Aquibium microcysteis: one gene and its partner. The protein of the gene in region 1 interacts with the protein of each later gene in a pairwise test. Links are inferred from orthologs where the notes say so. Each region holds a gene or a part of one and is shown on either strand. Other genes may lie near its edges.

The links.
Region 2: the proteins of rpe (region 1) and eno interact in binary tests that used the Escherichia coli proteins (3 or more experiments, as listed by UniProt). The link is inferred for Aquibium microcysteis from one-to-one orthologs.

What each region holds. Positions count from the first base shown.
Region 1 is NZ_CP061080.1:3,531,400-3,546,291, reverse strand. The notes cover bases 1,812-4,527. They hold rpe (ribulose-phosphate 3-epimerase), read left to right. Parts: upstream 1,812-2,685; coding sequence 2,686-3,369; downstream 3,370-4,527. Other genes in these bases: IAI54_RS16465 (GNAT family N-acetyltransferase), read left to right, coding at 4,174-4,527; IAI54_RS16470 (HAD family hydrolase), read left to right, coding at 3,366-4,076; IAI54_RS16480 (ABC transporter ATP-binding protein), read left to right, coding at 1,812-2,571. Outside these bases: IAI54_RS16490 (ABC transporter permease), read left to right, coding at 1-700; IAI54_RS16485 (ABC transporter permease), read left to right, coding at 697-1,488; more of IAI54_RS16480, read left to right, coding at 1,504-1,811; more of IAI54_RS16465, read left to right, coding at 4,528-4,701; IAI54_RS16460 (class I adenylate-forming enzyme family protein), read right to left, coding at 4,820-6,397; IAI54_RS16455 (FAD-binding oxidoreductase), read right to left, coding at 6,394-7,944; IAI54_RS16450 (alpha/beta fold hydrolase), read right to left, coding at 7,941-9,578; IAI54_RS16445 (class I adenylate-forming enzyme family protein), read right to left, coding at 9,575-11,128; IAI54_RS16440 (amidohydrolase family protein), read right to left, coding at 11,132-12,019; IAI54_RS16435 (ABC transporter ATP-binding protein), read right to left, coding at 12,048-13,001; IAI54_RS16430 (ABC transporter ATP-binding protein), read right to left, coding at 12,998-13,972; IAI54_RS16425 (ABC transporter permease), read right to left, coding at 13,969-14,838; IAI54_RS16420 (ABC transporter permease), read right to left, coding at 14,842-14,892. UniProt on the Escherichia coli protein: Catalyzes the reversible epimerization of D-ribulose 5-phosphate to D-xylulose 5-phosphate.
Region 2 is NZ_CP061080.1:1,334,542-1,349,540, forward strand. The notes cover bases 8,167-10,989. They hold eno (phosphopyruvate hydratase), read left to right. Parts: upstream 8,167-8,852; coding sequence 8,853-10,127; downstream 10,128-10,989. Other genes in these bases: IAI54_RS06150 (isopenicillin N synthase family dioxygenase), read left to right, coding at 8,167-8,725; IAI54_RS06160 (FtsB family cell division protein), read left to right, coding at 10,266-10,592; pdhA (pyruvate dehydrogenase (acetyl-transferring) E1 component subunit alpha), read left to right, coding at 10,773-10,989. Outside these bases: IAI54_RS06105 (AsmA family protein), read left to right, coding at 1-1,535; IAI54_RS06110 (ribbon-helix-helix domain-containing protein), read right to left, coding at 1,657-1,887; IAI54_RS06115 (DUF4169 family protein), read right to left, coding at 1,884-2,075; IAI54_RS06120 (SspB family protein), read right to left, coding at 2,088-2,618; IAI54_RS06130 (DUF2853 family protein), read left to right, coding at 3,413-3,721; gpt (xanthine phosphoribosyltransferase), read right to left, coding at 3,775-4,272; IAI54_RS06140 (MFS transporter), read right to left, coding at 4,352-5,539; IAI54_RS06145 (DEAD/DEAH box helicase), read right to left, coding at 5,692-7,332; more of IAI54_RS06150, read left to right, coding at 7,742-8,166; more of pdhA, read left to right, coding at 10,990-11,816; IAI54_RS06170 (hypothetical protein), read left to right, coding at 11,829-12,104; IAI54_RS06175 (pyruvate dehydrogenase complex E1 component subunit beta), read left to right, coding at 12,135-13,571; IAI54_RS06180 (Uma2 family endonuclease), read left to right, coding at 13,596-14,219; IAI54_RS06185 (pyruvate dehydrogenase complex dihydrolipoamide acetyltransferase), read left to right, coding at 14,259-14,999. UniProt on the Escherichia coli protein: Catalyzes the reversible conversion of 2-phosphoglycerate (2-PG) into phosphoenolpyruvate (PEP). It is essential for the degradation of carbohydrates via glycolysis.

The DNA of each region.
Region 1 (14,892 bases):
CCAGCCGTCGATCCTGTCGGCCTACTGGATCTCGATCCGCATCAGCGTCGCTTCGGCCTTTCTCGGCTGCGTGGTCGGTTTCCTGCTCGCCTGGGCGATCGTGCTCGGCGGCCTTCCGTCCTGGGTGCGCTCGCCGGTCCTCACCTTCTCGGGCGTGGCGTCGAACTTCGCCGGCGTGCCGCTCGCCTTCGCCTTCCTGTCCACCTTCGGCCGGCTCGGGCTGGTGACGCTCGTCCTGCGCGACTGGTTCGGGATCAACATCTACGCCTACGGCTTCAACATCCTGTCCTTCGGGGGGCTGACCCTTACCTACCTGTTCTTCCAGATCCCGCTGATGGTGCTGATCGTGACGCCCGCGCTCGACGGCATGCGCCGCGAATGGCGCGAGGCAGCGTCGATTCTCGGCGCATCGGGCTTCCAGTACTGGCGCATGGTGGCGCTGCCGATCCTTTGGCCGACGCTGCTCGGCACCTTCGCGCTGCTCTTCGCCAATGCCTTCGGCGCGGTCGCGACGGCCTATGCGCTGACGGGCTCGTCGCTGTCGATCGTGCCGATCCTGCTCTTCGCCCAGATCCGCGGCGACGTGCTGCAGGATCCGCATCTCGGCTACGCGCTGGCCTTCGGCATGATCGTGGTGACCGGCATCGCGAACTTCATCTACATCTGGCTGCGGACCCGCAGCGAAAGGTGGATCAAATGAAGCCGAACCGCTTCTGGTCCTGGATCTTCCTGGCGATCGGTGTCCTCTACTTCCTGCTGCCGCTGATCGGCACCTTCGAGTTCTCGCTGAAGATGCGGCGCGGGGTCTACAGCCTCGACGCCTACCAGGCGGTGATCTTCGACCCGCGCTTCCAGGCCACTTTCGGCTATTCCGTGATGATGGCGCTCGCTACCATCGTCGTCGGCGTCCTGCTCGTCGTGCCCACCGCCTACTGGGTGCGGCTGAAGCTGCCGTCCTGGCGGCCGGTGCTGGAATTCGTGACGCTGCTGCCGCTGGTGATCCCGCCCATCGTCATCGTCTTCGGCTACATCCGCCTCTACAACACGTCCTCCTGGCTGCCGCTCACCGGAACCGCCATGGGCACCAACGTCCTTTTGATGTTCGGCTACGTGGTGCTGTCGCTGCCCTACATGTACCGCGCCGTCGACACCGGGCTCAGGGCCATCGACGTCGGCACGCTGACGGAGGCCGCACAGAGCCTCGGCGCAGGCTGGATCACCATCATGTGGCGCGTCATCCTGCCCAACGTCTTCGTCGCGGTGCTGTCGGGCGCGTTCCTGACGTTTGCCATCGTCATCGGCGAGTTCGTGATGGCGGCGCTGCTCAACCGGCCGGCCTTCGGGCCCTATCTCCAGCTCATCGGCGCCAACCGCGCCTACGAGCCGGCCGCGCTCGCCGTCATCGCCTTCGCCATCACCTGGGGCTGTATGGCGCTGATCCAGGTCGTCTCGCGCTTCGCGCCGCGCCCCCCCGCACAGCCGCACTAAGGAAACCGAGGTCCCATGTCCGATCCGTTCCTCTCCATCCGGCAGGTGCGCAAGGCTTTCGGCACGACCGTCGTCGTGCAGGAGTTCAATCTCGACGTCCGGCAGGGCGAGTTCGTCTCCTTCCTCGGCCCCTCGGGCTGCGGCAAGACGACGATGCTCCGCATCGTCGCCGGTTTCGAGGAGCCGAGCGCCGGAACGGTGAACATCGGCGGCCGGGACGTGACGGCGCTGAAGCCCAATCAGCGCAACATCGGCATGGTGTTCCAGGCCTATGCGCTGTTTCCCAACATGACGGTTGCTGGAAACATCGGCTTCGGCCTGAAGGTCGCGGGCAAGCCGGCGGCCGAGATTCGCTCGCGCGTGGGCGAGATGCTCGAGCTCATCAAGCTGCAGGATTTCGGCAGCCGCTATCCCTACCAGCTCTCCGGCGGCCAGCAGCAGCGCGTGGCGCTGGCCCGCGCCATGGCGGCGCGGCCGCAGGTCCTGCTCCTCGACGAACCGCTGTCGGCGCTCGACGCCAAGGTGCGCGTCTCGCTGCGCGAGGAGATCCGTGCCATCCAGAAGGAACTCGGCATCACCACCATCTTCGTCACGCACGACCAGGAGGAAGCGCTGTCGATGTCGGACCGCATCGTGGTCATGTACAATGGCCGCGCCGAGCAGGTCGGCACGCCCTTCGAGATCTACAACCGGCCCGCCACGCGCTTCGTGGCCGGCTTCGTCGGGACATTGAACGTCGTCGAGGGTAGGGTCACCGATCCGGCAACCGGGGCCGTCACCATTGCGGGAGGCACGATTTCGGTGGGTAACCGCGTGGCCGCCCGCAAGGCCGGCGAGACGGTGTCTCTGGCGCTGCGGCCGGAAGCGATCGCGCTCGGCCGCCGCGAGGGCCGCGACGGTCTGGTGACGGGGACCATCCGCGAGGTGAGCTTCCTGGGCTCCGTCATCCGCGTGCGCGTGGCCGTCGGCGACGCGCTGCTGTCGCTCGACACCTTCAACAGTCCCGCCAGCCCGCCGCCGGTGGCCGGCGAGACGGCCGAGATCAGCTTCTCGACGTCGGACATGCTGATCCTCGACCGCTGAGTCTTTCCGATCGTCCGGTTGCGCAGGCGCGGATGGCGCTTGATTTGTCGCGCCGTTGCGGCCATTGAGCCCGCGAAACGATCAACGGAGCCCGCGCAGGCGGGGTTTCGCGTCATGACCAGGACCATCATCGCTCCCTCCATCCTCTCGGCGGACTTCTCGCGCATCGGCGAGGAGATCGAGGCGATCGACCGGGCGGGCGCGGACTGGATCCATCTCGACGTCATGGACGGGCATTTCGTGCCCAACATCACCTTCGGCCCGCCGCTGATCAAGGCGGTTCGCAACCGCACGCAGAAGGTCTTCGACTGCCACCTGATGATCGAGCCCGTCGATGGCTATCTCGCGGCCTTTGCGGATGCGGGCTGCGACGTCATCACGGTGCATGCCGAGGCGACGAAGCATCTCGACCGTTCGCTGCAGGCGATCCGCGACCTCGGCAAGAAGGCCGGCGTCTCGCTCAACCCGTCGACGCCCGAGAGCGTGATCGAATACGTGCTCGACCGGCTCGACCTCGTGCTTCTGATGACGGTGAACCCCGGTTTCGGCGGCCAGGCCTTCATCCCGGCCGTGGTCGACAAGGTGGCGCGCGTCAAGGCGATGATCGGTTCGCGTCCGATCGACATCGAGATCGACGGCGGCGTCACGGTCGACACCGCGCCGCTGGTCGCCGCGGCCGGCGCCAACGTGCTGGTCGCCGGTTCGGCGGTGTTCAAGGGCGGGAGCGAAGCCGCCTATGGCGCCAACATCGCCGCCATCCGCGCCGCCTCGGACGGCGCGACGAAGCGGGCCGCATGAGCCCGGCGGACCTGGCTCGGCCCCTCGAGGGCCGTTCCGCGGGCAGCCTGCCGGAGGCCGTGCTGTTCGACCTCGACGGGACGCTGATCGATTCCGTCCCCGACATCGCCGCGGCGACCAACGAACTGCTCGCCCGCCACGGCCTGGCGCCCTTTCACGTCGACGAGGTGCGCGCCATGATCGGCCACGGCGTCTCGACGCTGGTGCTGCGTGCCTTCGCGGCGCGTTCCATCCCGCTTACAGGGGAGGCGCTGGAGGCGCGGGTGGCCGAGATGATGCCGATCTACGGCCGCCATCTCGTCAATCTCACCACGGTGCTGCCCGGCGCGTCCGCGTGCCTGGAGACGCTGGCCCTGGCGGGTGTCCGGCTCGCCGTCGTGTCCAACAAGCCGATGCCCTTCACGCGGACGATCTGCGATCATTACGGCTTCTCCCGCCACGTTGCGGCGGTGCAGGGCGCCGAGCCGCACATCGCCAGGAAGCCTGCGCCCGACATGCTCCACGCCGCGCTCGACGCGCTGGGCGCCGATCGATCCCGCGCGGTCATGGTGGGTGACGGCGCGGCCGACGTCGAGGCCGCGCGCGCGGCCGGACTTCCGGTCGTCATCGTGCGCGGCGGCTATGGCGCCGAGCCGGCCGAGAGCTTCGCGCCCGACCTCGTCATCGACGGACTGTCCGATCTCGCCGAAGCGCTGCGCCGGCTCTAGCGACCTTCGACCGGAGGAGGCGACGCGCCGGTTGCGGCACTGCGCCGGCCTCCGCTAGAAGCGGGCACCATCCACCATCCGCTCGCGAGTTCGTGTCATGACCGCTGCATCCCCGTCGGCCATTGCCATCCGCGCTGCCGTCGCGTCGGACGCCGAGGCGATCCACGCGGCCCTGCACGGCATCGCTGAAGCGGTGGATGGGACGGGCCGCGTCCGCAGCACGGTCGAGGACATCCGTCGCCACGGCTTCGGCGCCGATCCCGCCTTCGAGGCGCTGGTGGCGGAAACGGAAGGCGCCGTCGTCGGCCTCTGCCTGTTCTTCCGCAGCTTCTCCACCTGGACAGGCAGGCCGGGCGCCTATGTCCAGGATCTCTACGTGGCGCCGGCACTCCGCGGCCGCGGCGTCGGCGAAGCCCTCCTGCGGCACCTGGCCGCCGAAGCGCAGCGCCGCGGCTGGGCCTATGTGCGGCTCTCGGTGGATGCCGGAAACGCAAATGCGCAGGCCTTCTACGATCGGATCGGCATGGAATGGTCGCAACAGGAACGCATCTTCACCGCCACCGGTGCCGCCTTCGTGGCCCTTGCAGGGGGCGCCGACGAGGAGATCGGCTCCGGGACGACCTGATCGCCGTAACCAGCAGCAGCCGGGCATCGGCGGTCGCCGCGACGGCGTGCCATCGAACTCGATGCGAAACGCTCCGGTCGAGCGGGTCCGAGTGCCGCGCGGCAGTCCGACCGCATCATCAAGCCGTCGCGGACGGTCCTTCGGAGCCCGCCGCCGCATCTGCCCCGCGGCCATACAGCCGGCGTAGCGCGACCTTGTCGACCTTTCCCGAGGCGAGGCGCGGCAGGTCGGTGGCGAACACGACGGATCGCGGCTTCTTGTAGCTGGCGATCCGGCTGCGGCAGTGCGCGATGATGGTCTCGGCCGACAGAGCGGGATCGCGGGCAACGACGATGGCGAGCACGATCTCCCCCCAATAGGCGTCCGGACAGCCGATCACCGCCACGTCCTCGACCATGGGATGGGAGGCGATGGCGGTCTCCACCTCGCGCGAATAGATGTTCTCGCCGCCGGAGATGATCATGTCCTTGGCGCGGTCGACGAGGTGGAGATAGCCGTCCTCGTCCAGCCGCCCCATGTCGCCGGTGTGGTACCAGCCGCCACGCAGCGCCGCCACGGTCGCCTCGCTGTCGTTCCAGTAGCCCTTCATGATGGTCGGCGCCCGCAGCTGCACCTCGCCGACTTCGCCGGCGGGGACGGGCCGGTCGGCCCTGTCGGCGATCCTGAGGACGACGCCGCGCGAGGCGCGGCCGACGGAGGCGAGGCGGCTGCGGTCCTGCGCGGTCGCGATGCGATGCTCGTGACGGTGCAGCGTCGTGGCGCTGCCCTCCGACATGCCGTAGAGCTGCAGGAAGACGTCGCCGAAGACCCGCAGGCCCTGCTCCAGATGCGGCACAGGCATCGGGGCGCCGGAATAGACGATGGTCTTCAGCGAACCGAAGTCCCGCGCGTCGACGCCCGGCACGTCGAGCAGCGCCTTGACCATGGTCGGGGCGAGATGGGTGATGGTGATCCGCTCGCGCTCGATGGTATCGAGGATGGCGCGCGGACTGAAATCCGCCTGGACGTGGACCTCCGCCGCCCGGAAATGCCCGCCGAGCTGCATGAAGCGGTGGCCGACGTGGAAGACCGGCATCATTAGCAGCAGGCGGTCGTCCGGCTGCATCTCGATCTCGGTGGCGAAGTAGTCGCAGACGGCGAGTTCGGTGCGATGCGAGCGCATCACGCCCTTCGGCGTGCCGGTGCTGCCGCTGGTGAAGATCAGGTGCAGGATGTCGTCAATGTCGGGAGAGGCGAGCGGCTGCGCCGGATCGGCGGTCGCGACGAAATCCTCGTAGGACACGGCCCAGGCCGCCGGCTCGCCGCCGATGGCGACGAACAGCTGCACGCCGCTGCCGACCAGCGTCTCGACCACCGGCTCGAAGGCCGTCTCGTAGAACAGGATGCGGGGCCGGGCGATGGAGACGATGCGCTGCACCTCCGGCGCGGCGAGGCGGAAGTTCACCGTGGCGACGATGTAGCCGGACAATTCCGCCCCGGCATAGACCTCCATGAAGGCGCGCGTGTTGCGCGACATCACCGCCACGCGGTCCTGTGGCGAAACGCCGGCCGCGGCGATGGCGCGGGCGACCTGTTCGGCGCGGGCGAGATGCCCGGCGAAGCTGACGCGGGTGTCGCCGAAGACGAAGGCCGTCTTGTCCGGATGCGCGGCGGCGTTGCGCCGCAGCACGTCGCCGACCGTCGACAGCTCCATCATCGGCGCTCCCAGCCCAGCGCGCCGGGGTTCAGGACGCAGTTCGGATCAACCACGTCCTTGATCGCGCGGGCAAGCCGCCGCGCCGGCTCCTCGGCCAGGGCCTCGTAGGGATAGTAGCGGCCGAGCTGCGCCATCATCGCGCCTTCCTGCAGGAGGATTTCGAGCAGGCCGCGGCGAATCTCGCGGGCGAGGGCCCGGGCCGGCGGGTTCTGCGGATTGCCGGCGAAACGCCCGACGATTTCGGGCTTCAGCGCGCTCGTGTGGACCAGTCGCAGGCTGTCCGGCCAGTAGATCATCGGCTCGACAAGGACGCTCGTGTCCTGTGCCGAGAACATCATCGAATGCGAGAGGCCTTCCGCCTCCATGCGCGGCCGAGCATCGGCGAAAAAGCGATCGATCGCGCGCGTCGCGCCGGCGATGCGGCCGAGCGGCAGGATGCCATGCACGGGCGCCCAGCGTTCGCCCTTCGGGCCGAGCATGCCGCGCACGGAGTAGGGACGCGACAGCATGGCCAGCGGGATGGTGGGCGGCATCGGCGCGGCATGCGACGGCACCGCCGCCACCGCCTCGGCGAGCATCGCGCGGGCGGTGGCCGGACTGCCCGCTTCCGCGGTGAGGTGGAGCCCCCAGGGCAGGTCGCTGCGGCCGACGCCCCGCAGCGCCAGGCGTACGGCGCGGCCGACGCCCTGCAGCAAGGACGAAGCGCCCGTCACCGTGCCGCGCAGCATCGAGATCGCTTCGCCGAGACTGGCTGCGGCGGCCTGGTCGCGCACGCTGCGGTTGGCGAGCCCCATCAGGGCCACGCTGGTGTCGCGCGCCTGGACGGCGGCCATGGCTTCGGCCAGCGACGTCGCGTCACCGAAGCCGAAGGAGGCGCATTCGTACGCCGCGGCGCGGGGCACCAGGCGCAGGGCGATCGCCGTCTTGACGGCCAGCGCGCCGCAATCGCCGATGAAGAGGCCGGTGAGATCGGGGCCGCTGGCGCGCAGCGCGCCGGGAGAGCCAGGGCGCGCCAGCGCGCCGGTGGTGACGAGGCTGCCGTCGGCCATCACGAGTTCGAGGCCGAGCACGTGATGCATGCCGGCCGGCATGTTCTGCGACACCGCGCCGCCGATCGTGGAGACCGCGCCCGAGATCGGCCCGGCGAGCGCCGGCTTCAGCCCGTATGGCTGCAGGGCGCCGTCGAGATCGAGCCACGTGGCGCCGGCCTCCACGACGACGAGCCGGTTCTCGGGGGACAGGTGGCGGATCCTGCGCAAGGCGCGAAGGTCGATCAGCGCGACCCGCTCGGCCTGCGGCTGGAAGCCCCGCGTGTAGGACATGCCGCTGCCACGCGGCGCGATCACCATGCTCCGGTCCGCCGCCCAGGCAACTGCCGCTTGCACGCCGTCGACGTCGACGGGCGACAGGACGACGTCGGCCGGTCGTTCGTCCGGCCATTCGAAGACGTCCATCGACAGGGCCGCGCGCTGCTCCGGCTCGATGCTGACCGAACCTGGCGAAAGCCGGGCCGCGATCCCGGCGACGTCGTCCTCGGAAAGGCTCATGCCGGCCTATCCGACAGCGTCGCGGCGATCACGGCGCCGAGGCTGGCGAAGCCGTCTGCCTCATGCCGGGCAATGCCGTCGACGCAGAGCCTGGCGAAGCGGTCCTGCGGCATGGCGAAGACGATCGTGTCGGCCCGCCGCTCCGCCAGCCTTTCGGCGAGAGGGTAGCGCCACAGCTGGGCGAGCGCAGGAGCGAGCATGGTCGGCTGCTTGAAGAGGTCGACGGCCTTCCTGTGCAGCAGGGCGGCGTCGAGACCGCTCACCGACGGCAGCGCGGCGGAGCGAACCCGATCGTAGAAGGGCGCCCAGAGACGTTCGTCGCGGACGAGGTTCCAAGCGACGGGGACATGGCGTCCATCGACATGCGGCGTCAGGTCGGCGGTGTAGCGATCGAGGAATTCGCTTCGGAGGGCAGGCGGCACCGCCGGCGGATCGACGAGGAAGGCGGTCGCGCCGGTGGCCGCCGCGATCTCCAGGGCGAGAGCCGCCGAGCCTTCCCAGCCCAGCACCGCGCGGAGGGGGCAGCCGAAGGCATCGAGGGCCTGCCGGATCCAGGCGGCGGACGTCACGATCGAGCCGGGGTCGCCGGTCTCGCTGTCGGCCTGACCGGGTGCCTCGATCGCGAGGACGGGCCACGAGCGTGCGATGTCGGAGAGGTCGTTCCCGATGCCGCCGATGCCGCCGGGCAGCGGCGCGACGACGACCAGCGGCAGCCGTCCGTCGGGCGTGCCGAAGACGCGGGCGTGGAGCGTGCCCTCGCCGCAGGGCAGCATGAAGCGGCCGCCCGGCTGCGCGTCTCGCCATGAAGGGGAGCCGGGTTCGGGACCGGCGGAGGCCGGGACCGTCTGCATGATCGCCACCTCGGCATGGGCGGCCTCGACCGTGTCGCGCGGCAGTTCGCGCTTGGGATGCAGCTCCGGGACAGTCGCGAAGGCGGCGTAGAGGCTGTCGCCCGGCCGTGCAGTCAGAATCACCGGCGCGCGCGTCTCCTGCAGCGCCGGGATGGAATCGTGCCGGAAGGCCGCCGCATAGGCGGTGCGATAGCCGTCGCCGGCCATCATGATCTGGGTGAAGCCGCGATGCAGGAAGTCGACGTCGGGGAGGTCGGTGTCGGCGCGATAGGCCGTCTCCTGGAGGTCCCAGGGCCAGAACACGTGCTGGTCGCGATAGCGCAGCCACCAGAAGGCGAGGTGGCTTCCGTCCCATTTCGGTTCGACGGGTACCAGATACTGGGTGAGGTAGCGCTCGCTCTCGCCCGGCGTGAACACCGGATAGCCGTCGCAGAGCGCGAGCGCCACGCGGCTCGGATGCCGGCGCGCGGTCTCGACCGCGATCGAGGCGCCGGTGTGCCGACCATAGAGGATGGCGCGGTCGAGGCCGAGCGCGTCCATGGTCTCGACGACCGCGTCGGCATAGTCGGCGACCTCGGGTTTCGGGTGGTCGAGCGGCGTCGACAGGCCGTAGCCCGGCGTGTCGATGGCGATGGCGTCGAAGTGCCGGCCGAACACTTCGAGCTGTTCGAGGAACATCGCGCCGGAGACCGGCGAGGCGTGCAGCAGGATGACCGCCGGGCCATGTCCGGTCCGGCGGTAGTGGACGTGGCGGTCTCCGACCCGCAGGTAGCCGCGTCTCATCCCGGCGTCCGTCCCTTCGCTTCGGCGATCAGCTGGTCGCGGAGCGTGCGATGCATGATCTTGCCGGTGCCGTTCTTCGGCAGTTCGGAGACGAAGCGGATTTCCTTCGGCAGCTTGTAGCGGGCGAGTCGCTTTTCGCAGAAGGCGCGCAGCTCCTCCAGGCTCGGCCGGGACACGCCGGGGCGGGGCACGACGAAGCCGATCACGGCCTCGCCCCAGTAGTCGTCCGGCTTGCCGACGATCGCCACCTCGGCGACGGCGGGATGGCCGTAGAGCACGTCCTCGATCTCGCGCGGGAAGATGTTTTGCCCGCCGGAGATGATCGTGTTGGTCTCGCGGTCGACGATGTAGAGGAAGTTGTCCTCGTCGAGGAAGCCGAGGTCGCCGACGCTGACCCATCCGTCGCGCACGGCCGCCTCCGTCGCCTCCGGCCGGTTCCAGTAGCCGGAGAAGAGCCAGCTGTTGCGGATCGCCACGCGGCCCGGCTTGCCGTTCTCGACCGGCTGCCAGTCGGCATCGACGATGCGGATTTCGGCGCCGGGATTGGCCTGGCCGACCGAGGAGATCTTGCGCATGTGCTCCTCGGGGCGGATCGTCGTGGCGCCGCCCGTCTCCGTCGCGCCGTAGCTGTCGAAGAGGATGCCCTCGCCGAAATAGTCGATGATCCGCTCCTTCGTCGCGTGCGGCAGGGCGGCGGCGTTGGAGTTGATGACCTTCAGCGACGAGGTGTCGGCACGGCGCAGCACGCTCTCGTCGAGCTTGAACAGGCCGTGGAAGTGGGTCGGCACCGTGAACATGTTGTTGATCCGGTCGGCCTCCAGCCAGTGCAGCAGCTCCTCCGGATCGTATTTGCGCATGATGCGGCAGTCGCCGCCGAACCAGATCGGCACGAGCGCGGCGATGAAGCCGGCGCCGTTGAAGAAGGGCGTGAAGGCGAGCGTCCGGCAGGTCGTGTTGTAGCCGCCCTGGAAGGCGCCAAGCACCATGGTCATGTGGTCGACGCGGGAGCGGTGGGAGAGGAGGACGCCCTTCGGCTTGCCGGTGGTGCCCGAGGTGTAGGGGATGCAGAAGATGTCGCCCGAATCCACCGGAACCGTTGGCTCCGCACTCGACGCCTTCGCCAGCAGCGCCTCGTAGCGCGCGTCCAGCACGATGATCACCGGCGCGTGCTCGAACTCGGCTTCGCGGATCACGTCCTCGTAGTCGGGATCGACGAAGATCACTCGCGCCCGGCTGTCATTGGCGATGTAGGCGGCCTCGAAGCGGGTCGAGAACGGGCTGATCATCGCCGTGGCGCAGCCGGCATCGGCGATGCCGAGCGTGATCTCGATGAATTGCGGCCGGTTTCCGCACATCATCGCGACATGGTCGCCCGGCCGCAGGCCGAGCCCGTCGCGGGCGAGGTTGGCGACGCGGTTGATGCGGTCGACCACCGTGGCATAGGTCATCGGGTCGAAGTCGCCGCGCAGCGCGACCTTGCGCGGCGTCCGGACCGCCGAGATGCGGACGCCGGAGCTGATCGTCTTCGGACGGTAGGTGCTGGTCGACATGGACTACTCCGCCGCGATGGCTGCGTCTTCGCGCCAGCCCGGCAGCTTGAACAGCCGCAGCGCATTGTCGCGCATGATCCTGCGGTGGGATTCGGGACGGAAGCCGAGATCGGCCACCTGCCTGACGGCCTCCTCCGGGTCGATCACGGGCCAGTCGGTGCCGAAGAGGAATTTGTGGCTGCCATAGGTGTTGGCGTAGTGGACCATCTGCGGCGGCCAGTAGCGCGGCGCGTAGGCGTCGCCACCGATGTAGACGTTCGGATGCTTCCAGGCCATCGAGATCATCTCGTCCGTCCATGGCACGCCGAGATGGATGCCGATGAGGACCAGTTCGGGAAAATCGATCGCCACCTGGTCGAGGCAGATCGGGCGGCCGACCGACGGCAGGCGGCGGTCCTTCTGGTAGATCAGATTGTGACCGACCTGCATCATGATGGGGATGTCGAGTTCGGCGCAGCGCGCGTAATAGGGGTAATACTGCGCGGCGTCGGGCGCGAGGCCGAACCAGTGCGGATAGAGATGCGCACCGACGAAGCCGTAGTCCTTGACGGCCCTGTCGAGCTCGCGCAGCCCGGCGATGCCACGCATCGGGTCGATGCCGGCGAGGCCCGAGAAGCGGTCGGGGTGGGCCTGGCAGATCTCGTGCACGCGCTCGTAGGTGATCTCCATCGAGCCGCGGATGCGCAGGTCGCCGCAGCGCACCGCCACGAGCAGCGATCGCTCGATGCCGGCATTGTCCATCTTGCGCAGATAGTCCTCGATCTCCACGCCGCGGCGCAGTTCGGACGAGTGGCGGACCTGGTCGTGGAACCGGTCGTCGGTGGGGTTGCGGTTCTCGGCGATCTCGCGTGGCGTCAGCACGTTCACGACGATATCGATATGGCCGGTCATGGATATTCCTTTCTGGAGATCGCCCGGGTCAGGTCTTGATGCAGGCGACCGCGTGATCGTCCTCTGCCCGGGCGGTGAGGGGGATGGCCTTTGTCGTGCAGGCGGTTTCGGCGATCGGGCAGCGCGCGGCGAAACCGCAGCCCGGCGGCAGCCTGAGCGGGCTCGGCGGTTCGCCGAGGATCGGCAGGCGCTCCCGGGCGACACGCGGGTCGGCCGACAGCTGTGCCGAGAGAAGGGTGCGCGTGTAGGGATGCAGCGGCGCACGGAAGATCGCCTCGCGGCTGCCCGTCTCGACGATCCGGCCGAGATACATGACGCAGACGCGGTCGCAGATCGCATGCACCGTATCGAGGTCGTGGCTGATGAACAGCATGGCCATGCCGTGCTCCTCCTTCAGCGAGGACAGCAGCGACAGGATCTCGGCCCGCACCGACAGGTCGAGCGAGCTGGTCGGCTCGTCGAGGACCAGCAGCTTCGGTTTCGTCGCGATGGCGCGGGCAATCGAGGCGCGCTGCAACTGGCCGCCCGAGGCCTGGTTCACGTGGCGTTCGAGCAGCACCTCCGACAGCGCGACGCGGCGGGCGAGCGCGCGCACTTCCTTCTTTCTGTCGTCCTTCGACAGGGTGGTGTGCAGCTTCAGCGGCTCCTCGATCAGTGCGCCGATCTTCATGCGCGGGTTGAGCGAGGCATAGGGGCTCTGGAACACCATCTGCACCGCCGGCCGCAGCCGGCGCATGCGCCCCTCGCGCCAGGTGGTGACGTCGTGGCCGTCGAACACGACGGAGCCCGACGTCGCCTGCTCGAGGCGCAGGATCAGCCGACCGAGCGTCGTCTTGCCGGACCCGCTCTCGCCGACCAGGCCGACGGATTCGCCCGGCGCGATCGAGAGGCTGACGCCGTTGAGCGCGTGGACCGTGCGGCCGCCGCCGCGGAAGTGCTTGACGGCGTCGCGGACGCTGAGAAGGGACGCGGTCGTGGTCATGCGAAGTGGCACCGTGTCTCGACCTGCCCGCTCGGGCTCGGCTTCGCCGGGGGCTCCGTCGCGCAGACGGGCTGCACCCTGGGGCAGCGTGGCGCGAACAGGCATCCCGTCGGAAGGTCGTAGAGATTGGGCGGGGTCGACGGCGGCAGCGCGCGCCGCCCGTTCGCCGCGGCGTCGAGATCGGCCGCCGCGAGCAGGGCGGCCGTGTACGGGTGGCGCGGTGCGACGAAGACTTCCTCCACCGGCCCATGCTCGACGACGACGCCCGAATACATCACCGCGACATGCTCGCAATACTGCGCGACGACGCCGAGATCGTGGGTGACGATGATGGCGCCGCGGTCGGTGCCTTTGACGAGGTCGCGGATCAGGTCGAGGATCTGCGCCTGCACGGTCACGTCGAGGCCGGTCGTCGGCTCGTCGGCGATGAGCAGGACCGGATCGTTGATCAGCGCCATGGCGATGACCACGCGCTGCGCCATGCCGCCGGAGAGTTCGTGGGGCCAGGCCTTCATGCGGTCCTGCGGGCTCGGCACCCCGACCCGCTTCAGCATGTCGATCGCGCGGTCCCGGGCGTCGGCCCGCGAGAGGTCGCGGTGCGCGCGCTGCAGCCGGACGAGCTGGTCGCCGACCCGCACGCGGGGATCGAGGCTGGTCACCGGCGACTGCACGACGAGGCCGATGGTGGCGCCGCGATGGCGATTGAGCTCGTCTTCCGACATCGTGTCGAGACGCTGGCCCATCAGCTCGACCTCGCCCGCGACGCGCTCGGCCGGGCGCTTCAGCGTGCCGAGGATCGTCTGTACGGTCAGCGATTTTCCCGCTCCGGTCTCGCCGACGACGCCGAGGATGCGCCCGGCTGGAAGGGTGAGGTCGACGCCGTTGAGGGCCCGCGCGATGCGGATCTCGTTGACCGCGTTGCGCGAGACGAAGTGGGTGCGCAGGCCCCGGACTTTCAGGATGTCGGTCATTTCTTGACGTCCAGGCGCGGGTCGGTGAGCTCCTGAAGGCCGTCGCCCATCAGGTTGAAGCCGAAGACGGCGATGACCAGCGCGATGCCCGGGAACATCGCCACCCAGTGCTGGCCGCTGATGATGTATTCCGCGCCCTGGCGGATCAGCGCGCCCCATTCCGGCTCCGGCGCCTGGATGCCGACGCCCACGAAGGCGAGCGTCGCCGAGACGCGGAGCGCCCAGGCCATGCGCAGCGGCAGCAGGGCCGCCGCGCCCTTGATGGTGTTCGGCAGGAGATGGACGAACAGGATGCGCCAGGTCGGGTTGCCGGTGACGACGGCGGAGGCGACGAAGTCGCTGCGCCGGATCGAAATGACCTCCGAGCGGACCACGCGGGCGAAGATCGGCGCGTCGATCAGCCCGATGACGACGACCACGTTGATCAGCGACTGCCCGGTGGCCGAGACGACGGCGAGCGCCAGGATGATCGAGGGGAAGGCGCGCAGCACGTCGAGCATGCGCGTCAGCACCTCGTCGACCACGCCGCCGTAATAGCCGGCGATCAGCCCGAGCGGCACCCCGACCGCCACCATGACGAAGGCGGACGGCAGGGCGATGGCGATGGCGTAACGCGCGCCGTAGAGGACGCGGGTGAAGACGTCCATGCCGTTGCCGTCGGTGCCGAACCAGTGGGCGGCGGACGGCGCCTGGAGAATGGCATTGGGCAGGACCTGCGTCGGTCCGTAGGGACTGACGAAGCCGCAGAGGAGCGCGGTGAGGACGAGCAGCGCCACCAGCGCGCTGCCGACGACGAAGCTCGACGAGCGCCGCCAAAGCCGCGCCAGCCGGTCGCCCGCCCTGATCTCGGAGATCGCGATGGCCATCGGTCAGCTCCTCGTCCGCGGCTCGAGCCAGAGCACGAGAAGGTCGATCACCAG
Region 2 (14,999 bases), 2.2 Mb from region 1 along the record:
CGCTCGCCTTCACCGCACCCGCCGCGACGGCGCGCTTCGACGGCACGCTGCGCCGGTCGGGGGAACCGGACGGCGTGGCCTACCTCGCCGAGGGCGCGGCGCGGCTCTCGGCCACCGATCTCGAGCCATGGCTGATGACGACCGGGACCATGCTGCCCGGCATGGGCATCGGCCTTCCCGTGGAACTGAAGGCGGCGGTCTTGGCCGGTACCGACACGCTTCGACTGGACGGTCTGGATGGCACCGTCGCCGGCATGGCGCTGTCCGGCGACCTCTCGGCGATATGGCCCGACGGCCGGCCGCATGTGGAGGGCGGCCTGAAGCTCGCCGGCCTCGACCTCGTCGATGCCGCGGCGCTGGTTCTGGGAGAAGAGGCCCTGCAGGAGCAAGGCGAGGGCTGGCCGTCCGCTCCCTTCAGCGAGACGCTGCGCCTGCCCTTCACCGCCGAACTCGCGCTCTCCGTCGATGCTCTCGACGCCGCGCTGCGGCCCCTGGCGGACGACGTCACTCTCTCCGTCGACCTCGACCGTGAAGGCATTCGGGTGTCCAACCTGACCGGCCGGATGCTCGGCGGAACCGTGAAGGCTCTCGCTGAACTCTCCAACAATGGCGGCACGGGCCTCTTCTCCGGGCAGATATCCGTCGCGGGCGCCGATGCGGCCGCCGTGCTCGGTGCCGACGACGCGGCAGGCCGCGCCGACGTCAGCGCCTCGGTGACGGCGAGCGGCAAGTCGGTCGAGGCGCTGGTCGCGTCGCTCGCCGGGTCCGGCACCGCCCGCTTTCGTGATCTGGTGCTTCCGGGGATCGATCCGGGCGCATTGGGCGGCATTCTCGCCAAGGCCGACGAGATTGGCCGCGATATCGACGACGCGAAGGTCGCGGCCTTCGCAGGCGAGGTTGCCGGCGCCGGTCGTTTCTCCGCCCGCGACGTGGAGGTGCCGTTCACCGTCGCGACCGGATCGCTGCGCACCCCGGCCTTCTTTCTGGAGACCGAGGGCGCCACGATGTCGCTGGAGGTGCAGGCGGACCTGACGACGGGCGGAATCGAGGCGTCCGGCGACATCGACTACGATCCCGGGCCGGACGCCCTGGTCGGGTCCGAACCGTCCCTGGGGATCACCGTGCAGGGGCCGTTCGGCGGCACGACGGCGCGCTTCGAGACCGCGCCGCTGACCCAGTACCTGACCCAGCGCGCCCTCGAACGCGAGCAGGCGCGGGTCGAGGCCATGCAGGCCGGTCTCCTCGAGCGGCAGAGGCTGCGCCGGGAGGTCCGCTACTACGCCGCCCTGGCCGACGACGCTGCCCGCACGCGTCTGGAAGCCGCCGAACGGGCCGCGCGCGAGGGCGAAAGGATCAGGCAGGAGGAGGAACGCGCGCGCCAGGCGGCCGTGACGCCGGTCGAGCCCGACACGGAAACGGTCGAGCCGCTCGAGCCGCCGCTGCCCACGCGGGCACAGCGTCCCGCTCCGGCCACGCCCGAGTTCAGCCTCGACGCCATCGGCCGAATCCTCCAGGACCTGCCGGAGCGGCCCTGAGAGGATGTGAAAGAAGGCCCGGTTGCGCGCGACCTGGGCCGGAAATCTCGGGGATTCCGGTGGGCATTCTTCCGCATTCCCGATGGATTCACACTCTCTGAACGTCGCCGGTCGCGACGCGTCAGCCGGTGCGTGCGGCCAGCGCCTTGACATGGGCGAGGACGTGGATGCGCAACGCCGACGACAGGTTGGTCATGCGCGGCCGCGCTTCGTCGACTTCGCCGACGAGCGCTGCGAGCGATATGCCGCGCGCCTGCGCCATCGCCTGCAGTTCGTCGAGGAAGGGCTTTTCGAGCGAGAAGCTGGTGCGATGGCCGCGGATCGTCACCGAGCGCTTGATCTGCACCGTCAGCGCGACCCGTCGGGCTCGTCGCGTCGGTGGCCGTCGAGCAGCGCGGCGGTCCGCTGGCGCTCCGCCGCGTCCGCCTCGCGGTCGGCCTTGCTGCGTCCGTGCAGCGCGCGGTTCTCGGCGGCGACGCGGTCCTTTTCGGCGCGGGCGGTGCGCTTGCGGAAAAGCCGCAGGTTCACGACCTCGCCCATCGCCGTCTCAGCTCATTTTTTGCGAAAGGCGTCGAGCGAGACGACCTGCGCGCTCTTTGCGGCATCGTCGTCGCTGTCGGCCGTCGGGGCCGCAGGCTCCGGTTTCAGCCTCTCGGTCCGGCGTGCCGGGGTCGGCAGCACGGGCGCGGCGTCCTCGATCTCGGCGATCTCCGCCGCCGCGGGTTCGGCCTTCACGTCGAACTCGAGCTCGAAATTCACCGATGGGTCGTAGAAGCCGCGCACGGCTGCGAAGGGAACTTCCAGCTTCTCCGGGATGTCGGAGAAGGAGAGGCCGATCTCGAAACCGGTCTCCGATACCTTCAGGTCCCAGAACTGGTACTGCAGCACGATCGTCATCTGCTCCGGATAGCGCTCGCGCAGACGCGTCGACACGCGCACGCCGGGCGCACCCGTCAGGAAGGTGATGAAGAAGTGGTGGTTTCCGGGAAGCCCGGTCCGCGCGACTTCGCTCAGCACCTTGCGCATGACGCCGCGGAGGGCCTCCTGGGCGAGAATGTCGTAGCGTATGTGGTCGTCGGACATGAGGTTCCGTCTGGAGTGAGTCTCGATCCGGGTAGATGTAATGAAGCCGGGCGCGCGCGTAAACCGAATAAGGGCCCATGAGACGATCGTGACCGTTTCCGCAGGGGCAAAAATCGCCGCCCGGGGATCGGGCGGGGGCCGACCGGCCTCCGGCGCACGGGCGGGCGGCGCATGCCCGGGAGGAGTGCCGCAACCCCGCGGCGGCGCCCGGCGACGAACCGACGGCTCCCCTGGAGCGATCGGCTACGGATTCCGGCAGTCTCCGTGGAAAGGGAAGTGGAGGTTTCTGTTGCCAGGTACCTCCGAACCCCGCCTAGAAGTGCGAACCGCTAGGACTTGAATTGAAGCTGTCGCGCTGCTTACGCGGCGAGACGTGCTTCCGCATAGTTGTCGTTGGCAACTATAAGTTTAGCCCGATGACGGTGGTACCATGCCGGGCAAAAGTCCGATCTTTACACCCTCGTCGATCCTATTTCGCCCCCATCAGATGCCGCCCTCGCGGGTCGTGCGGCATGTGGTGGAGGCGCCGGGTACCGCCCCCGGGTCCGAAAGGCTTATTCCATCGGCCGTTTATTGCCATAGTCAGACGAGCTGACGGGACGAATATAGGGAGGAGCGGCGCGGATTGGAAGACCGTCGGCCATTGACAAGGCGAGATTCAGCGCGGAAGTTGTTCGTGCGTGGCGGGAGTTCTCTATACTCGCGGAGCAGGGCGGGAGGAAACATCCGGCAGGCATGGACCGCAATTCGCGTGCGGGTTGAATGAACAGTCCGAGACCAGGGGGAAGACGTCCATGGCTGATTATCTTGCCGATGTGAAGAAGTACGACGCGGGCGCCGACGAGGCGAAGGTCGCGAAGATCGTGAAGCATCTCGGCATCGCGCTGCGCAACCGCGATTCCTCGATGGTGTCGTGCAGCGATCCGAAGGAACTCGCCCGGGTGCAGGAGAAATGGTGCGCCAAGAAGTTCGGCGTCGCCGAAGACGCGGGAATGGCCGCCATCGAGGCTGTCTGTGCGGCGATGAAGGGCGACAACTCGAAGAGCCGCGTCACCTTCTACTATCTGGTGGCGAAGGAACTCGGCACCCTCGACGCGCTCTGACGCCCGGCCGGCTTGCGCCGGCAACGGTACATGGCGCCTGCGCCGGTCATGCTTCAGCCCTGGTGGTCTTCGGCGATCGGCCGCTGGTAGGTGAAGCCCATGTCCCAGGGGAAATAGATCCAGGTGTCCTGCGACACCTCCGTGACGAAGGTGTCGACCAGCGGCCGACCTTTCGGCTTCGCGTAGACCGTCGCGAAATGCGCCTTCGGCATCATGGCGCGCACGATGGCGGCCGTCTTGCCGGTGTCGGTCAGGTCGTCGACGATCAGCACGTTCTCGCCGTCGTTTTCGAGCAGCGTCGGCGTCACCTGCTTGAGGACCGCCAGTTCGCCCTGCGAGGTGTAGTCGTGGTAGGAGGCGATCGAGACCGTCTCGATGACCCGGATGCCGAGCTCGCGCGAGATGATCGCGGCCGGCACCAGGCCGCCGCGGGTGATGCACACGATCGCCTTCCACTTGCCGTTTACTCCCGCCAGCCGCCAGGCGAGCGCGCGCGCGTCGCGGTGGAACTGGTCCCAGGACACCGGAAAGGCCTTTTCGGGAAGAGACATCGCAGGGCTCGCGCTTGGGAGGGATGCGTGGCTTAAGCGCAAACCGTGCCGAAACGCAAGAGCCGCTGCCTACCGCCGCTCACGGCCGCGCGTCGCGGGCCTTCAGATAGACGAGGACCGACAGGGCCAGCACGACGGCATAGAAGGTGAACAGCGTCTGGTAGGCTGCGACCGGATCGCCCGGTACCGTCGCCTGCGTGACCACGGCGCCGGTGGCGAACTGCATGACGCCGACGCCGCCGATCGAGAAGAAGTTCATCAGCGTCACGCCGCGGCCGATCAGGTGCGCCGGCACGAAGGCACGGGCATGCGCCATCAGGAGGCCGTAGCTCGATCCGGACACGCCGATCAGCACCAGCAGGATCGTGGCGGCCGCAAGCGAGGCCTGCGGCATCATCGCCAGCACGCCGATCGCCGCGACGCTGATCGTGTTGCCCGCGACCGCGACCCATTTGCGCGTCCGGAAGACCGTGTCGAGCGGACCGTAGAGGAAGCTGCCCGCCACCATCGCGAAGGCCATGAACAGCGTCACGTTGCCGATCGACAGCGCGTCGGCGCCGAAGACGTCGGTGAGATAGGGCCCGGCCCACAGGCCGCGGATGCCGACGGCAGGCGCATAGTTGATCGCCGTCAGCGGGATGATCGGCCACAGCACCCTGAGCCGCAGAAGCTCGCCGAAGCCGCCGAAACCGACGCCGGCGGCCGGCTCGTCCGGCGACCGTTCCGGGTCCTTCACGAAGACCATGAGCGCCACCGCCACCACGAGCGTCAGTGCCGCGATGGCCAGGATCACCGGCCGCCAGCCGAAGCTCTCGGCCGCGGCGGCGAGCGGCGTCGCGCCGAACACGTTGCCGAGCGAGCCGAGCGCCACGAACCACGAGGTCGCCACCGCGAAGCGCGCGGCCTTGAAGGTCTTGGCGAAGATGAACAGCGACGCCATCAGCACCGGCGCGCAGCCGATCCCGATCAGCGTCATGGCGACGACCAGCATGCCGGGCGTGGTCGCCAGCCCGAAGACCGCCGCACCGCCGCCGCCGCCGATCGCCAGCATCACGGCCGCCGTGCGGCGCGGACCGAAACGGTCGAGCGACACGCCGACGGCGAACTGCATCAGCGCGAAGGCCACGAACCAGGCGCCGGAGGCCTGCGAGAAGTCGGCCTTGGTGGCGCCGAGCTCGGCTTCGAGCGCCGGCGTCAGCACCGCCAGGAACGACCGGTAGAACTGGGAAAGGAAATAGGCGAAGGCGAGCGCCGTGATTCCGGCCATCGTCTGATCCCGAATGCGAGGGGCGGCCTGCGCCGCGGACGCCTTCCGTCAGGAAGACCCGTGCCGTCCGCCTACGCGCTGCACGTGCTTCGGGCAATTGCCAGTCCGCTGGCCAGTCATGGACCAGCGGACCGTCGTCTCGAACGTGGACGTCAGGCCGCCCGCGCGGCGCCGCCGCCATTGCCGCGCCGCCGGCGGCGACGCGGCGGACCGTTGCGCTCGTCGGCGCGGCCCGCTTCGTGGTGGCCGCCGGCCGGCTTGCCGCCGGCGCGCTGCGGCGCCTGGGCGGCACGGGCCGGGCGTCCCTGGGGCTTGCCCTGCGGCCGGCCCTGCCGTTCCGTCCGCTCGGGACGCGAACCCGCGGGCAGCGGCTTCTGGAACGGATCGGGCTGGCCGGTGTGGTCCGCCACCAGCGGGATCGCCTTGCGGATCACCTTCTCGACCGCGCGCAGCTTCGACACCTCTTCGGGATCGCACAAGGTCAGCGACTTGCCGTCGGCGCCGTTGCGGCCGGTGCGGCCGATGCGGTGGACGTAGGTTTCCGGCTCGTCGGGCAGGTCGTAGTTCACGACGAGCGCGATGCCGGGCACGTCGATGCCGCGGGCGGCGATGTCGGTCGCCACGAGAATCTTCACCGAACCGTCGCGAAACCCGTTCAGCGCGCGCTGGCGGGCGTTCTGCGACTTGTTGCCATGGATGACGTCGGCCGAAAAACCGTCCTGCTCGAGCTGGCGCGTCACCTTGTCGGCGCCGTGCTTGGTGCGGGCGAAGATGATCACCGGCCCGTCGCCTTCGGCGCGCAGGATGTCGGCCAGCACGTTGCGCTTCTGCTTGGTGCGCGCCTTGACGAGGCCCTGCGTGATCTCGGCGACCGTCGTGCTCTGCGGCGCGACCGAGACGCGGACGGGATCCTTCATCAGGCCCATGGCGAGCTTCTCGATCTCGTCCGGCATGGTGGCCGAGAACAGCGTCGTCTGGCGGTCGGGATGCGTCGCGCGGGCGAGCTTCTTGACGTCGTTGATGAAGCCCATGTCGAGCATGCGGTCGGCCTCGTCGAGCACGAGCCAGCGCGTCTGGTCGAGCTTGACGTCGCCTTCGCGCACCAGGTCGACGAGCCGTCCGGGCGTGGCGATCAGGATGTCGACGCCGTCGCGCAGGCGCTTCACCTGCATGTTGCGCGACACGCCGCCGAGCACCTGGCAGGTGGTGATGTGCATGCCCTTGGACAGGAGCCGGATGGTCTCGTCGATCTGCACGGCGAGTTCGCGCGTCGGCGCGAGAATCAGCGCATGCGGGGTCTTGGGGCGGCGCTTGGCGCCGAGTGCGGTGATGCGGGTGAGGATCGGCAGCGCGAAGGCCGCCGTCTTGCCGGAGCCGGTCTGGGCGATGCCGAGCACGTCGCGGCCGGCGAGATAATGCGGGATCGCCTGGGTCTGGATCGGCTTGGGCGTGGTCAGGCCTGCGGCGAGCGTGCCCTTGAGGAGGGCGCCGGTGATGCCGAGGGCCTCGAAGCCGCCATCGGCTTCGGGGGTGGTTTGATTGGTCAAGTTCGTCTCTTTCGGCGGGCGACGCCCGCGCTGCGGCCCGGCGGGCGCAACCTGCCGTGGCACTCTTCTTGTTTGAACGACGAGGCGGCGCGCCCGAAACGGGCCGTGGCCGGCTGCGCTGTCGTTACCGCGTGCCTCATGCCCGCGGAATTCCCTCGCCGCCTGACCGTATCGTCTCCGTGAGAGACGCGACCGGTGAGGGGGAAGGCCAGACGCAACCAGGTCGATTTCCGACGAACCGGCAATGCCGGCCCAAGCGCCTGTCGCGGCATATGGGCGATAATGCTGGACAATGCAAGGACATTCGGCGGGCGGCACCGGTCGCGGCCGGCGGCCCGGGAAGGCCGGCGACGCGGCAACGCGCGCCGCCGGCTCGTCTCATTCGCCCGAGGACAGGATCAGCACGGACTGTTCCCGGGTTGCGCCGCCGACCGAGGTCCAGAACGCTGCGGCGATGAAGAGGATACTCACGATACCGGCTACGTTGGTCATGGCGAAACTCCTTTCGTTTCGCCCCGCGCGGCACCGAGTGTAATTGCGATGTCACGCCATGGCACCCCGGGCCCGGTAAATTTCTGGTCCAGCCCGTTCGCAGGCGTGAATCGGCAGCCGATCCGGCTAGGATGGGACGACTGCCGTGCCGGAGATTCCTTCAATGCCCGACTTTCCCGTCTTCGATCTGTCCCGCTTCGAGCGCGCCGGCCGCAGCGAGCGCGCCGCGCTGGGCGCCGAAGTGGACGACATCTGCCGCTCAACCGGCTTCCTCGCGATCAGCTGCCACGGCGTCCCGCAGACCGTCATCGACAGCGCCTGGACCATGGCGCGGGCCTTCTTCGACCTGCCGGCCGACGAGAAGCAGAAGGCGAGGGCGCCTTTCCCCGGTTATCCCTACGGCTATCTCGGTCCCGAATCGGAAGCGCTGGCGAAGTCGAAGGGGCAGGACACGCCGCCCGACCTGAAGGAGAGCTTCAACGGCGGGCCGCTCGGCATTCCCGCAGGCCTCGACGATCCGCAGGCGCTGGCCTTCTGCTACGCGCCCACCATCTGGCCGGAGGCGCCCGACGGTTTCCGTCCCGCCTGGGAAGCCTATTACCGGGCCATGGAAGACCTCGCGGCCCGCATCATGCGCGTCTTCGCGGTGGCGCTGACGCTCGACGAGGACTTCTTCGCGCCTACCATCGACCGGCCGATCAGCGCGTTGAGGGCGCTGAACTATCCCGAACAGTCCGTCCCGCCGAAGCCGGGACAGCTGCGGGCCGGCGCCCACACCGACTATGGCAGCCTGACCATCCTGCTGCCCGAGCCGGGCTCCGGCGGGCTCGAGATCCTGGCGCCGGACGGCGCCTGGCGTGCCGTGCCCCCCGTGCCGGGCGCCTTCGTCATCAACATCGGCGACCTGATGGCGCTGTGGACCAACGATCGCTGGGTCTCGACGCTGCACCGCGTCGTCAACCCGGCGCCGAAGCCCGACGGATCGACGCGGCGCCAGTCCTTCGCCTTCTTCCATCAGCCGAACTGGCACCAGGAGATCGCCTGCCTGCCGTCCTGCCTCGCGCCCGGCGAGACGCCGAAGTATCAGCCGGTGTTGTCCGGCCCCTATCTGATGGGCAAGTTCCAGTCGACGGTGAAGGCCGGCTGATCGGTCGGCGCCCGACAGGGGCATGCGGGCGGCGCAGCCGCGCGCCTGCGCCCTCCCGGATTGCCTTTTCCCGGCCTTCCGCTAAGAGAAACGCGACCTTTCCGGACATTTCTCGAGGGAGCCTCCCATGACCGCCATCGTCGACATCATCGGCCGCGAAATTCTCGACAGCCGCGGCAATCCGACCGTCGAGGTCGACGTGGTGCTGGAGGACGGCTCGATGGGCCGTGCCGCGGTGCCGTCGGGCGCCTCGACCGGCGCGCACGAGGCCGTGGAGCTGCGCGACGGCGGCCCGCGCTATCTCGGCAAGGGCGTCGAGCGCGCCGTCGAGGCGGTCAACGGCGAGATCTTCGAGGCCATCGGCGGCATGGAGGCCGAGAGCCAGATCCACATCGACCGGACGATGATCGAGCTCGACGGCACCGCCAACAAGAGCCGCCTCGGCGCCAACGCCATCCTCGGCGTGTCGCTGGCGGTCGCCAAGGCCGCGGCCGAGGCGTCCGGCCTGCCGCTCTACCGCTATGTCGGCGGCGCCTCCGCCCACGTGCTGCCGGTCCCGATGATGAACATCATCAACGGCGGCGCCCATGCCGACAACCCGATCGACTTCCAGGAATTCATGATCATCCCGCTCGGCGCGCCGACCTTCCGCGATGCCGTGCGCTGGGGCTCGGAAATCTTCCACACCCTGAAGAAGGGTCTGAAGGACGCCGGCCACAACACCAACGTCGGCGACGAGGGCGGTTTCGCGCCGAACCTGAAGAGCGCCACCGCCGCGCTCGACTTCATCATGGGCTCGATCGAGAAGGCCGGCTACAAGCCCGGCGAGGACGTGGCGATCGGCCTCGACTGCGCCGCGACCGAGTTCTTCAAGGACGGCAACTACGTCTACGAGGGCGAGCGCAAGACCCGCGACCCGAAGGCGCAGGCGAAGTACCTGGCGAAGCTCGCCGCCGACTACCCGATCATCTCCATCGAGGACGGCATGGCCGAGGACGACTGGGAGGGCTGGAAGGTCCTGACCGACCTCGTCGGCAAGTCGTGCCAGCTGGTCGGCGACGACCTCTTCGTCACCAACTCGTCGCGGCTGCGCGACGGCATCCGCATGGGGGTGGCCAACTCGATCCTCGTCAAGGTCAACCAGATCGGCTCCCTCACGGAGACGCTGGACGCGGTCGAGACGGCGCACAAGGCGGCCTACACCGCGGTCATGTCCCACCGCTCGGGCGAGACCGAGGATTCGACCATCGCCGACCTCGCGGTGGCCACCAATTGCGGGCAGATCAAGACCGGCTCGCTCGCGCGCTCCGACCGGCTCGCCAAGTACAACCAGCTCATCCGCATCGAGGAGGAGCTCGGCCGGCAGGCGCGCTACGCCGGCAGGTCCATCTTCAAGGGCTGATCCGTCACCGCCGTTCCGACGTCTCGAAGGGTCGCCGCAGGCGGCCCTTCTTCGTTTCGGGACGGTCGCCGCGAAGGGCCCCGTAACCGCCCGTTAAGCACGCCGCGCTAGAAGGAGGCAAAGGATGAAGACTGCCTCATGTGGACGCGTCAGTACAAGAAACGGAACACCGGCCGGTACATCGTGCCTGCCCTGGCGACGCTGTTCCTCGGCTATTTCGGCTTCCACGCCTTCCATGGCGAATACGGGATCTCCTCGAAGCTCCGGCTGGAGGAGCGCAAGGCGGTCCTGATCGCCGAGCTCGACCGCAAGCGGGCGATCCGCGAGGAGCTCGAGCAGCGCGTCCAGCTGCTGCGCGACGGCACGATCGAGAAGGACATGCTCGACGAGCAGGCCCGCCGCGCGCTCAATCTGTCGGGCCCCGACGAGATCACCATCATGCGGACCTTCGCTGAACAGAATTGACCAGATTTCGGTTAATTCCAGATAAGTCGAGCGATTTCCGCGATTTACCCGCATGACAGCCATGCAGTTTTCCGCGTGGCCGAAACCGTTCGTGCATGCTAGCTTTCCTTCATCCAGGGAGGGGAGAGACAAGGCTCGCCTTCCCGTGTCCGCGAAGAAGACAGGATCAGGGAGCAGCGCATGAAGGCGGCGGCGAAGAAGACGTCCCCGAAACCCCGGACCGATGCCGAGGGCGTCGGCGCGGTGAAGACCCCGAAGCCCGTCGAGTTCGACAAGGAGCAGGAACTCTCCGCCTATCGCGGCATGCTGCTCATCCGCCGCTTCGAGGAGAAGGCCGGCCAGCTCTACGGCATGGGCTTCATCGGCGGCTTCTGCCATCTCTACATCGGCCAGGAGGCGGTGGTGACCGGCCTGCGCATGGCGATGAAGGACGGCGACCAGATGATCACCGCCTATCGCGACCACGGCCACATGCTGGCCATGGACATGTCGCCGCGCGGCGTGATGGCCGAGCTGACCGGCCGCCGGGGAGGCTACTCCCGCGGCAAGGGCGGCTCCATGCACATGTTCTCCAAGGAGAAGAATTTCTACGGCGGCCACGGCATCGTCGGCGCGCAGGTCTCGCTCGGCACCGGGCTCGCCTTCGCCAACCGCTACCGCGGCAACGACTTCGTGTCGCTGACCTTCTTCGGCGACGGCGCGGCCAACCAGGGCCAGGTCTACGAGAGCTTCAACATGGCCTCGCTGTGGAAGCTGCCGGTGATCTACGTCATCGAGAACAACCGCTACGCCATGGGCACGTCGGTGACGCGCTCGTCGGCCGAGACCGACTTCTCGCATCGCGGCATCTCCTTCAGGATCCCCGGCATCCAGGTCGACGGCATGGACGTGCGCGCCGTGAAGGCGGCGGGCGATCTGGCGCTCGACTGGTGCCGCTCCGGCAAGGGGCCGATCATCCTCGAGATGCAGACCTACCGCTACCGCGGCCACTCCATGTCCGATCCGGCGAAGTACCGCTCCAAGGACGAGGTCCAGAAGATGCGCTCCGAGCACGATCCGATCGAGCAGGTCAGGGCGCGGCTCGTCGAGAAGAAGTGGGCGAGCGAGGAGGATCTGAAGGCGATCGACAAGGAGGTGCGCGACATCGTGGCCGACTCCGCCGACTTCGCGCAGACCGACCCGGAGCCGGATGTCTCGGAACTCTACACCGACATCCTGCGCTGACGTTTCCGTTCGATGAGCGCGATCCCGGACCCGACCGTCCTTCTGCTGGCAGCCGGCGTCGCCGCGCTGTTCGGATGGTTTTTCTGGTTCGTGATCGCCAGGATGTTCGGCACCGTGCGTCACATCTCGCGGATGCTCGACGACCGGTCCGCACGGCAGCGCGCCGCCATCGCCGGGCCGGTCACGCGGCCGGCGCCGCTCTGGCTGACCGCGATCCGCGTCATTCTCGTCGCCACGCTGGCCGGTCTCCTGGCCTACCAGCTCGCAGGCAAGTTCCAGATCCGCTGAAGGCGGACGATTATCATAGGTGAGGACCCCATGCCCGTGGACATCCTGATGCCGGCCCTCTCGCCCACGATGGAAGAGGGCACGCTGTCGAAATGGCTGAAGAAGGAGGGCGACAGCGTCGCCCCCGGCGACGTGATCGCCGAGATCGAGACCGACAAGGCGACCATGGAGGTCGAAGCCGTCGACGAGGGGACGCTGGGAAAGATCCTCGTCCCGGCAGGCACCGAGAACGTCAAGGTCAACACGCCGATCGCCGTGCTGCTGGCTGAGGGCGAGAGCGCCGGCGCTGCCGCCGAGGCCAGGCCCGCGGCGTCCGAGGCGGCCTCGAAGCCCGCCGCCGAAGCGCCGAAGGCCGCGGCCGACGATGCCGGCGGCAAGGCGCGCAAGGCCACCGACGAGCCGGCCGCCAAGGAGGCGCTGTCCGTTCCCGCCCAGCCGAAGGAGGCGGTCGCCGCCGATCCCGACATTCCGGCCGGCACCGAGATGGTGCCGACCACCGTCCGCGAGGCGCTGCGCGACGCCATGGCCGAGGAGATGCGCCGCGACGGCGACGTCTTCATCATGGGCGAGGAAGTGGCCGAGTATCAGGGCGCCTACAAGATCACGCAGGGCCTGCTGCAGGAGTTCGGCGCCAAGCGCGTCGTCGACACGCCGATCACCGAGCATGGCTTTGCCGGCGTCGGCGTCGGCGCGGCGATGGCCGGGCTGAAGCCGATCGTCGAGTTCATGACCTTCAACTTCGCCATGCAGGCGATCGACCAGATCGTCAACTCCGCCGCCAAGACCCTCTACATGTCCGGCGGCCAGATGGGCGCGCCGATCGTCTTCCGCGGTCCCAACGGTGCCGCCGCGCGCGTCGCCGCCCAGCACAGCCAGGACTATGCCGCCTGGTACGGCCACATTCCGGGCCTCAAGGTGATCCAGCCCTACACCGCCGCCGATGCCAAGGGCCTGCTCAAGGCGGCGATCCGCGACCCCAATCCGGTGATCTTCCTCGAGAACGAGATCCTCTACGGCCAGACCTTCGACGTGCCGAAGCTCGACGATTTCGTGCTGCCGATCGGCAAGGCGCGCATCCACCGCAAGGGCAGGGATGCCACGATCGTCTCCTTCGGCATCGGCATGACCTATGCCGTGAAGGCCGCCGACAGGCTGGCCGAGGAAGGCATCGACGTCGAGATCGTCGACCTCAGGACCATCCGTCCGATGGACCTCGACACCGTGATCGAGAGCGTGAAGAAGACCAACCGCCTCGTCACGGTCGAGGAAGGCTTTCCGCAGTCGTCCGTCGGCGACCACATCGCCAGCCAGGTGATGCAGCGCGCCTTCGACCATCTCGACGCGCCCGTCATCACCATCTGCGGCAAGGACGTCCCGATGCCCTACGCCGCCAACCTCGAAAAGCTCGCGCTGCCGAACGTCGGCGAGGTGGTCGAGGCGGTGAAGGCGGTGTGCTACCGTCGCTGATCGAAGGTCGGGAGGGACCGCGAAGTGAGCGCATCCGCAACGGACAGGAAGAAGCCGGCGACCTATGCCGACCTCGAGGCCGTGCCGGAGCATCTGGTCGCGGAGATCATCGACGGCGTGCTGCGGACGCACCCGCGGCCGTCGCGCAGGCATGTCGCCGCCGCGAGTTCGCTCGGAGACGAACTCGTTGGCCCCTTTCAAAAGGGGCGCGGGGGACCTGGTGGCTGGTTGATCCTCGACGAGCCCGAGATTCATCTCCGCGACGACGTCGTGGTGCCTGATCTCGCCGGGTGGCGGCGGGACCGTCTTGTGGACCACCCGGAAACGAACTTTTTTACCGTAGCTCCGGATTGGATTTGCGAAGTCCTGTCGGGGTCGACGGAACGGCGGGATCGGACCGTGAAGCGGAAAATCTATGCGCGGCACGGTGTATCGTTCCTCTGGCTGGTCGACCCGCGCCAGCAGATGCTCGAAGCATTCGCACTGGTGGACGGTGCGTGGGTGCTTCGTGGAACGTGGAACTCCGACGACGAAGTCCGCGCGCCGCCCTTCGACGCCATTGCCTTCTCGCTCGCCGACCTGTGGCCATTCGACCCGCCGCTCGGCATGAACGAAGACCCGACACCCTACTACGCCGGAGACAGATAGATGCCGATCAACATCACCATGCCGGCCCTCTCGCCCACGATGGAGGAGGGCAACCTCGCCAAGTGGCTGGTCAAGGAAGGCGACCACGTCGCGCCCGGCGACGTCATCGCCGAGATCGAGACCGACAAGGCGACCATGGAAGTGGAGGCCGTCGACGAGGGCACGGTGGCGAAGCTCGTCGTCCCGGCCGGCACCGAAGGCGTCAAGGTCAACGCGGTGATCGCGATCCTGGCCGCCGAGGGCGAGGATGCGGGGGATGCCGCCAAGGGCGGCGGCGAAGCCGCGCCCGCCAAGGCCGAGGCGAAGCAGGACGAGGCGCCTATCTCCCCACCCGTGGGGGAGATGTCGGCGAAGCCGACAGAGGGGGGCGCTGCCCCGCCGACCTCTCCGTCCGTCACGCCCCCCTCTGCCCTGCCGGGCATCTCCCCCACGAGGGGGGAGATCAGCCAATCCCGCATCTTCGCGTCCCCGCTCGCCCGCCGCATCGCCAAGGATGCCGGCGTGGACCTCTCCGCCATCGAGGGCTCCGGCCCGCATGGCCGCGTGGTGAAGGCCGACGTCGAGAAGGCGGTCGCCGGTGGTGCCAAGGCCGCAGCCCCGGCGCAGAAGGCAGCCCCCGCCGCCGCAGAAGCCCCCGCCGCCGCACCCGCCGCCAGGCCCATGTCCGACGACACCGTGCTGAAGCTCTTCGAGGAGGGGTCCTACGACCTCATCCCGCATGACGGCATGCGCCGGACGATCGCCGCGCGGCTGACCGAATCGCACCAGACGGTGCCGTCC